2 regions of the Microbacterium sp. zg.Y909 genome follow, and region 1 is predicted to be linked to the other one. Evidence: predicted binding sites of a transcription regulator. Region 1 holds the regulator's gene; the other holds the start of a gene.
What was found. The regulator LexA, encoded in region 1, represses DNA repair genes until DNA is damaged. The targets are predictions, from matches to a motif close to TCGAACANNTGTTCGA.

Region 1 (4,410 bases):
CCGGCGGGCTCACCGGTGTGCACCAGGTAGGGGCGTCCGCTGATGTCGACGACCGCCTGCGCGAGCGCCTCGTCCAGCGGCACCAGGGCGTCGCCGTACCGCGAGATGCCGCTCTTGTCGCCGAGTGCCTCGCGGATCGCCTGACCGAGCACGATTGCGACGTCCTCGACGGTGTGGTGGGCGTCGATGTCGGTGTCGCCTGATGCACGCACGGTGAGATCGGTCAGCGAGTGCTTCGCGAAGGCGGTCAGCAGGTGGTCGAAGAACGGCACGCTCGTGTCGATGTGGCTGCGGCCGGTGCCGTCGAGATCGAGTTCGAGCTCGACGGTGGACTCGCTGGTCGCGCGGCGCACAGACGCGGTACGCGCCTCGGGACGGGTCATGGCGTCGAGTCTATCGAGGCCAGCGCGTCGAGGAACGCGGTGGTCTCGGCCTCGGTGCCCGCCGTCACCCGCAGGTGCCCCGGGATGCCGACATCGCGGATGAGCACCCCCCGGTCGTACAGCGCCTGCCAGGTCGCGGCGGGATCATCCACGCCCCCGAAGAGCACGAAGTTGGTCCACGATTCGTGGGGCTCGTACCCGAGCGCCTGGAGGGTGGCGGAGATGCGGTCGCGCTGCGCGACGATCTCGTCGACCATGCCGAGCATGACGGGCGCGTGTCGAAGGGCCGCCGTCGCCGCCGCCTGCGTGAGCGCGCTCAGGTGGTACGGCAAACGCACGAGCCGCAGGGCGTCGATCAGCGCCGGATCGGCGGCCAGGTAGCCCACCCGGGCGCCGGCGAAAGCGAAGGCCTTGCTCATGGTGCGTGAGACGACGAGGCGCTCCCTGCCCGGCAGCAACGTGATCGCCGACTGCTGCTCGTGGGGCGCGAACTCCGCGTATGCCTCGTCGACGACGACGATCCCGTGGCTGGCCTCGTAGACCGCCTCGACGACGTCGAGCGGCAGCGGCGTGCCCGTCGGGTTGTTCGGCGCGCAGAGGAAGATGACGTCCGGCGATGCGTCGGCGACCTGGGACGCCGCGTCGGACGGGCTCAGGGTGAAGTCGTGCGCCCGGTGGCCGGCGATCCACGAGGCCCCCGTCCCTCGGGTGAGCAGCGGGTACATCGAGTACGTCGGGGCGAAGGAGAAGGCGGTGCGTCCCGGGCCGGCGAACGCCTGCAGCACGTGCTGCAGGACCTCGTTCGAGCCGTTGGCCGCCCAGATCTGTTCAGGGCCGAGGCCGTGCCCGAGGTACTCGGCGAAACCCTCGCGCAGCGCCGTGAACTCACGGTCGGGATAGCGGTTGATCTCGCGGAGCGCCCGGGCCACCGAGTCGAGGATGTCACCGGCCACCTCGTCAGGGACGGGATGGGTGTTCTCATTGACGTTCAGGGCGACGGGCAGAGCCGCCTGGGGTGCGCCGTACGGAGTTTGGCCACGCAGATCCGCGCGGAGGGGCAGGTCGTCAAGAGACACGATCACCCCTCCCATGCTAGAGCGCATGGCGCGATCAGCGGTCGGCGGAGTACTCCAGCGGGATCGACAGGCGCTGCCCGGCGGCGACGGCCGAGGTCTCGAGCGCGTTGAGGCGCACGATGGCGTCGATGACGTCGCGCGGATCGGCCTGCGGTGCCACCTCTTCGGCGATGCCCCAGAGGGACTCGCCCGTGGCGACTGTCACGGTCTCGAAGCTGCCGGCGGGTGCCGAGTCGGAGACCGTCGCCAGCGCTCCCCCTCCGCTGAGCACGGCGACCGCGACGGCGGCGACGGCGGGCAGCGCGGCGATGCCGACGAGCACGCGTCGACCGCGAGAGGTGATCCGCAGCCGCGTGGCGGACGGCGTGGGTCCGGCGAGCTGGATGGTGGTCATGAGTCCTCCTGTGTCGCGATCTTCGCATCCGACTCTCGGCCGGGAGAGCCGGATGCGAAGTTCTCTTCCGAAGTTATCTTCGAAGTTATAGGCTGTCAAGCACGAAACTCGCTCGCAGATCGATCGCACGCGACACGCGCGCACCTCGACCTGTCGGCATCCGTCACCGGATACGGTTTCGATAGGAGCACCCCACCACGGACCTCCGACATTCGAAGACGCTGCCCCATGCGGCGAGACGGGAGAGGGCGATGACCGACGCGACACCGGCCGGCCGTGAGCGGGCTCAGGACAAGCCGCACACGCGCCGACGCAAGAGCCTGAGCGAGAAGCAGCTCGCGATCCTCGAGGTGATCCAGCGGTCGATCGCGCGCCACGGCTACCCGCCGAGCATGCGGGAGATCGGCGACGCGGTCGGGCTGAAGTCGCTCTCGAGCGTCACCCACCAGCTCAACCAGCTCGAGCTGAGCGGGTACCTGCGCCGCGACGCCGGCAAGACCCGCGCCATGGAGGTGCTGATCGACCTGCCCGGCTCCGCCGGCGAGAACCCGGCCGACGCGGCACCGTCGGTGGGCGACGCCGCCCTGGTGCCGCTGGTCGGACGCATCGCCGCGGGGGTCCCCATCACCGCAGACCAGCAGGTCGAGGAGATCTTCCCGCTGCCGCGTCAGCTGGTCGGCAAGGGCGACCTGTTCATGCTCAAGGTGAGCGGCGAGTCGATGATCGACGCCGCCATCTGCGACGGCGACTGGGTGGTCGTCCGCTCCCAGGCGACCGCTGAGAACGGCGACATCGTCGCGGCGATGCTCGACGGCGAGGCGACCGTGAAGACATTCCGTCAGCGCGACGGTCACACGTGGCTGCTGCCGCGCAACAGCGCCTTCGAACCGATCCTGGGCGACGAAGCCGTCGTGCTGGGCAAGATCGTGGCGGTCCTGCGGGCGATCTGACGCAGAACGACAGGGAGGGGATGCCGCGACGACCGCGGCATCCCCTCCTGCGTCGCCCCACCGGCGGGCGGTCGACGCCCGTCGGCGGGCACCGCCGCTCGCGTCACACGCGCGCGGCCACCTGATCGCGCACACTGCGCGTTGCCGCGACCAGATTCCGCAGCGACTGCACCGTCTCCTCGTAGCCGCGCGTCTTGAGCCCGCAATCCGGATTGACCCACACCTGTCCCACGGGCAGCTCGTCGACCGCTCGTCGAAGCAGCGCCGCGATCTCGTCCGTCGACGGCACGCGCGGAGAGTGGATGTCGTAGACGCCAGGCCCGACGCCGCGGGCGAAGCCGGAGCGGCGGATGTCGGCGATGACCTCGCCGCGGCTGCGTGCGGCCTCGATCGAGGTGACATCGGCATCGAGCGCCGCGATCGCCTCGATGACGACCGCGAACTCCGAGTAGCAGAGGTGCGTATGCACCTGGGTGGTCGCAGCGGCGCCGGCGGTGGCGAGCCGGAACGACGCGACGGACCAGTCGAGGTACGCCGGCTGATCGGCCGCTTTCAGCGGCAGCAGCTCCCGCAGCGCGGGCTCGTCGACCTGCACGATGCGCAGGCCCGCGGCCTCGAGGTCGGCGATCTCGTCGCGCAGCGCGAGCGCGACCTGGTCTGCGGTCTCGGCGAGCGGCTGGTCGTCGCGCACGAACGACCACGCGAGGATCGTCACCGGGCCCGTGAGCATGCCCTTGACGTGCTTCGCGGTGAGACTCTGTGCGTAGGCCGACCAGGCGACGGTGATCGGGGCCGGACGCGCGACGTCGCCCCAGAGGATCGACGGCCGGGTCGCGCGTGAGCCGTACGACTGCACCCATCCGTTGCGCGTCACGGCGAACCCGTCGAGGTTCTCGGCGAAGTACTGCACCATGTCATTGCGCTCCGCCTCGCCGTGCACGAGCACGTCGAGCTCGAGCTGCTCCTGCAGTGCGATCACCTGCCGGATCTCCTCGCGGAGGAACTCCCGGTACTGTTCGCCATCCAGGCGCCCCGCAGCGTGCGCGGCGCGGGCGCGGCGGATCTCGGGGGTCTGCGGGAACGAGCCGATGGTCGTGGTCGGAAGCACGGGCAGTCCCAGCGCCGCGCGCTGTGCCTCTTCGCGGTCGCCGGCCGCCGCGCGACGGTAGTCGCCCGGCGCGAGCCCCGCGGCGCGGGCGCGGACAGAGCCGTCGCGCACCCCCGGCGCCGCACGCCGGTCGTCCAGCGCGCGTGAAGCGGCGTGGAGCTCGTCCTCGATCGCCGCCCTGCCCCGCGAGAGGCCGCGCGCGAGGGTCACCACTTGACCGACCTTCTGATCGGCGAAGGCCAGCCACGACGCCAGGCGTGGATCGAGATCGGGCTCGTCCGAGACGTCGTGCGGCACGTGCTGGAGCGAGGTGGAAGTGGCTGCGGCCACTCCTGCGGCACCGAGGCTGCGCAGCGCAGCGAGACGCTCCCACGCGGCATCCAGATCGCCGCGCCAGACGTTCCGGCCGTCGATGACGCCGCCCACGAGGATCTTGTCCCCCAGCCCGTCGACGACGGGCAGCACGGAGCCGCGGTGCAGGTCGACTGCGATGGCCTCG
Region 2 (4,410 bases), on a different contig from region 1:
CGCTGCGCATCTTCGAGCCGCGCTACCTCACGATGATCGGGCGCCTGCTCGACGAGGAGGAGCCGCAGTTCGGCGTCGTGCTCATCGAGCGCGGTCCCGAGGCCGGAGGGGGCGAGCAGCGCAGCGGCATCGGCACGATCGCACGCCTCGTGCGCGTGGCCCCCACCGCGACCGACCTGCAGGTGGTGGCCGTCGGCGCAGAGCGCATCACCGTCGACCGGTGGCTGCCCGATGACCCGTACCCGGTCGCGGAGGTGTCGCCCGTGCCGCCGCTGGAGTGGTCCGACGCGCTGACGCCGCTGCGCGACGAGGCCGAGAGCATCGTGCGGCGGGTGCTCGCGCGCGCCGCCGACGACGAGAACGTGCGGTGGGATGCCGAGACCGAGCTCTCCCCCGACCCCGTCGAGTCCTCGTGGCAGCTCGCCGCGATCGCCCCGCTGGGTGAGCTGGACCGCTTCACGCTGCTGCATTCAACGACGCTCGGCGGGCTGCTGCGGCAGATCATCGACCTGACCCTCGACATCGAGCCACTGCTGACACGCCCACCCGCCGACGACCTCGGCTGACCTCTCCGGTCGCGGATGCGCCTCGGTCAACGCGGCGCGCCAGCCCGCCCGATCGGGAGGTGGCTCCCACGCCCACCGCACCGGCGACTTCGACCGCAGCACGATGGGTTCGCCGCCGGGCGGATGAAGAAGGAACGGTCCTCGCCCGTCGCGCGTGATCTTCCACCCCTGGTTGTGCAGGAGCAGGTGATGGAACCGGCACAGCAGGATTCCGCGGTCGACGTCGGTGCGGCCCTGCTGCGCGCACCAGTGGTCGCTGTGGTGCGCTTCGCAGTACGAGGGTGGGCGGTCGCAGCCGGGCCACATGCATCCGCCGTCGCGGGCGGCGAGGGCGAGCCGCTGCTTCGCCGTGAACAGTCGCTGCTCGCGCCCCACATCGAGCGGGTTCCCGGCGCCGTCGACGCTCACGACCACCCTGGCGGTCTCGCACAGCGCCTTGTCGAGCACGGAGCCCGGCAGCGCCGCACCTCCGTCCTCGACGTGCGCGACGCCCAGGAGTCGCCCGAACGCGTCACGCGCGCCGACGGCATCCCGCACCGCCACCAGCCGCACGCCGGGCTGACGCGCCCCGAATACGTCCTCGGCGGAGGCCAGAGCCCCCGCTCGAACGACGTCCATCATGAGGTCGTAGGTCAGCTGCTCGTTCGTGCGCCCATCGCGCACGAGTGAATCGGCGTCGGCCCGCTCGGCCTCGGTCATGAACCGGGGCCCGCCTCGGCGCGGACGCAGTGCCGCGCCGATGATCGAGTCGACCCACGCGAACATCTCGTCGTCGAAGTCGATGCGGGCGTGGTGCGCGCCGTCGCCGTCCGTCCACATGCGCCAAGACCGTCCCTGGAACCGCCGCGCGAACCGGTCCTCGGCGCCGACGGGGTCCAGCGCGTCGCGCACCGCGCGCGCCCGTTTGGCCACCTCTTCCACCGGGAGCCCCGGCACCTCGCCCATGAGCTGCTCTGCGGCGACGGCCCAGACCGCTTTCGCGTCGTCCGAGTCCGGCGGTTCGCCGAGCCCTCGGCGGATCGCGTCGTGCTGCGCGGTGGTCACCGCCCCCGCGAGCATGGCCTGGCGCAGGCCGGCATGCCACGGTGCGATCGCGGCCTGCGGCATCCGCTCGTCCTCGCCGCCGTCACCGGTGGAGCGCGAACCGCACCCCTCGTCGAGCAGCGACGCACCCACGCGCACCGCCCGCGTCGCATCCACGCGCGACCCGCCCGTGATCTCCTGGATGAGGGCGACCGGCGACCGATGACCGCGTGTGCCGGCCAGTCCGCCGTGCGGCGCGGCGGACCGCTCGGCGATGACCGCGGCCGTGACGACCGTCAGCCGCTCGAGGCAGCCCATGACGGCGGTGGCCTCTTCGAACACGACCAGCACGTCGTCATCGGACAGAGCGCGCACCGCCGCCAACAGCTCACCGGGGACGACGTCGAGGTCGCGGTGGCCGCTGACAGCCTGCGCTCTTGTCGCGAAATCGGTGAGGAAGGTCATGCCCTCATCATGCCGCCACCCTCGGACATTTGTTCGATCGCCGCCGGTCAGCTGTGCATGGCTCGGCCGGCTCCCGAGCTGGGGAGAGAACCGGCCCCAACGTCCTCACCGCGGCGGGAGCTCCAGCGGCAACTCCCGCGTGGCATCCCACGGCTCGGTCCATCCGAGGCGGTCGAACAGCACGTCGAGCACCATCGCCGTGAACCCCCACACGAGGTGCGCTTCGGGACCCTGACCGACGTGGAAGGCGGGCCCGCGCATCGTGCGCGCGCCGTCGCGCAGCACCGTGACGCCGCGGTTGGCCGGGCTTAGCAGGTCGGCCACGGGCGCGCGGAAGACAGCTGCCGACTCGCCTTCGTCGACGACGTGCACGGGCGACTGATGCCGCCACCACCCGAGCACCGGAGTGACGAGGTGCCGCGAGAACGCCAGCGGAATGGTCTCGAGCGCGCCGAGCACCTCGACCCCGGCCGGGTCGACGCCCGTCTCCTCCTGCGCCTCGCGCAGGGCCGCGGCAACAGGCCCGTCGTCCTCAGGGTCGACCCGGCCGCCGGGGAACGCGACCTGCCCGGGGTGTGACCGCAGGGTCGCCGCCCGAGCGAGCAGCAGCACGTCGAGGTCGCGCGAGACCGCGGTGTCGGCGGCGGGGCGCTCGCTGGGCGTGGCATCCAGCACACCGAAGAGGATGAGCACCGCCGCGGGCCGGGATCCGGGTGCGACGGGCAGATCGATGAGCGGCCCGAACGACGGCACGACGGTCGGCTCGCTGCGCCGACGACGCTCCACGTCAGCGGCGAGCGCGGCCAGCTGTGCGCGCGCGGTGTGAGGGGCGTCCGGAACAGGCATCGCTTCAGGCTACGCCGCCGTCGGATGCCGGCGCGTCAGCAGCCACCCGGTCGCTGAGCGAGCGAAGCGAGACGAAGCGCCCCCGCCGGGCCGAGGGCGGGATGGAGCCCCCTAGTCCGTCCCGCCCCCGACCCAGACATGCGGCGCGTGCGTGACGATCGCACGCGCCCGCGCGCGCTGAGCCAGCAACAGCGCGCCGTCCAGCGGGTCTCCGACAGCCGGCTGCACCCGAGCGTCGGGACGCAGCTCCGCGACCGTCTGCTCGAACGCCTGCGCGAGCACGCCCCCGGCACGGAACACTCCCCCGGTGGTCGCGATCACCGCGGGCAGCGACCGATCGAGCGCGGCGACGCCGCTGCGCGCGGCCTCCCGCCCCGCCTCTGCCGCGATCGCCGCCGCCGAAGCGTCACCGGCGGCTGCCAAGGCCAGCACATCGGCAGCGAAGGATGCCAGCACGCCGGCGCGATCCGGCCGGGTGTACAGCTGCGACGGCCAGGTGACCGGATCACCGAGTCGTTCCCGGGCCGCCCGCAGCAGTTCGGAGCCTGCCGCATCCACTCCGTCATAGGCGCGCATCGCCGCGATGAGTCCCTGCAGGCCGATCCAGGCGCCGGCGCCGCGGTCGCCCAGCAGGTGCCCCCAGCCGTCCACCCGCCGCCAGACGTCGCGGCCGTCCGTGCCGAAGGCGATCGCACCAGTCCCGAGCGCCACGATCGCCCCGGCTTCGCCGCCCAGCGCGCCCAGATGCGCGGTCACGGCATCAACGGCCACCGCCACCGCCACCGGCCGCCCGGTCAGTTCACGAAGCTGGGCCGACAAGGCTGCGGCGAACCGCTCCGGCTCGGCGACCAGGGTCGCCAGACCCGTCGCGCCCACCCCGACGCCACCGAGTTCCGCGACGGCCTCCGGCCACTCCTGCGCAGCCCGCGCCACCAGCGACCTCACGGCGCCCGGCACCGTGCTGCCCGCATCCGTCACGCCGATGCGCTCTCCCGAGAACTCGAGACGCTCCCCCGAGGGCACCCCCACGAGGCGCAGCCCGACCCGGCTCCCCGAACCGCCGATGTCGATCCCGAGCAACGACGTCACTTGCTCATGCCCGCGGTCAGGCCAGACACGATCTGCTTGGTGGCGAAGAGGAAGAGTACGACGAGCGGAATCGTCGCCAGGGTCAGCCCCGCGAAGAGCGTCGCCCAGTCGGTCTGGTACTCGCCGAAGAACCGGGTGATGCCCACCGGCAGCGTGTACGCGTCGCGGTCGCGGATGAGGATCAGCGGGTAGAAGAAGTCGTTCCACACCGGCACGAATCGGAAGACGATGACCGTGGCGATCGCGGGTTTGACCAGCGGCAGGTGGACCCGCCAGAAGGTGGCGAAGGGTCCCGCCCCGTCCAACCGGGCGGCCTCGTCGAGCTCGATCGGCAGCTGCCGGAAGAACGCCGCCAGCACGAAGGTCGAAAAAGGGATGCCGAGAGCGGCATACACCAGGATGAGGCCCCACAGGTTGGAGA

Region 2: the regulator LexA is predicted to act here: its motif matches at 2,076-2,091, upstream of NQ160_RS14050 (HNH endonuclease signature motif containing protein).

The regions. Positions count from the first base shown of each region.
Region 1 covers NZ_JANJFJ010000285.1:330-4,739, forward strand. The annotation lists gene hisB (imidazoleglycerol-phosphate dehydratase HisB) at 1-383, opposite strand, end outside; gene NQ160_RS17210 (histidinol-phosphate transaminase) at 380-1,474, opposite strand; gene NQ160_RS17215 (LysM peptidoglycan-binding domain-containing protein) at 1,494-1,853, opposite strand; gene lexA (transcriptional repressor LexA) at 2,105-2,803, shown strand; gene metE (5-methyltetrahydropteroyltriglutamate--homocysteine S-methyltransferase) at 2,907-4,410, opposite strand, start outside.
Region 2 covers NZ_JANJFJ010000194.1:3,922-8,331, forward strand. The annotation lists gene NQ160_RS14045 (LON peptidase substrate-binding domain-containing protein) at 1-566, shown strand, start outside; gene NQ160_RS14050 (HNH endonuclease signature motif containing protein) at 471-2,054, opposite strand; gene NQ160_RS14055 (NUDIX hydrolase) at 2,160-2,900, opposite strand; gene NQ160_RS14060 (BadF/BadG/BcrA/BcrD ATPase family protein) at 3,012-3,989, opposite strand; partial or broken gene NQ160_RS14065 (carbohydrate ABC transporter permease) at 3,986-4,410, opposite strand, start outside.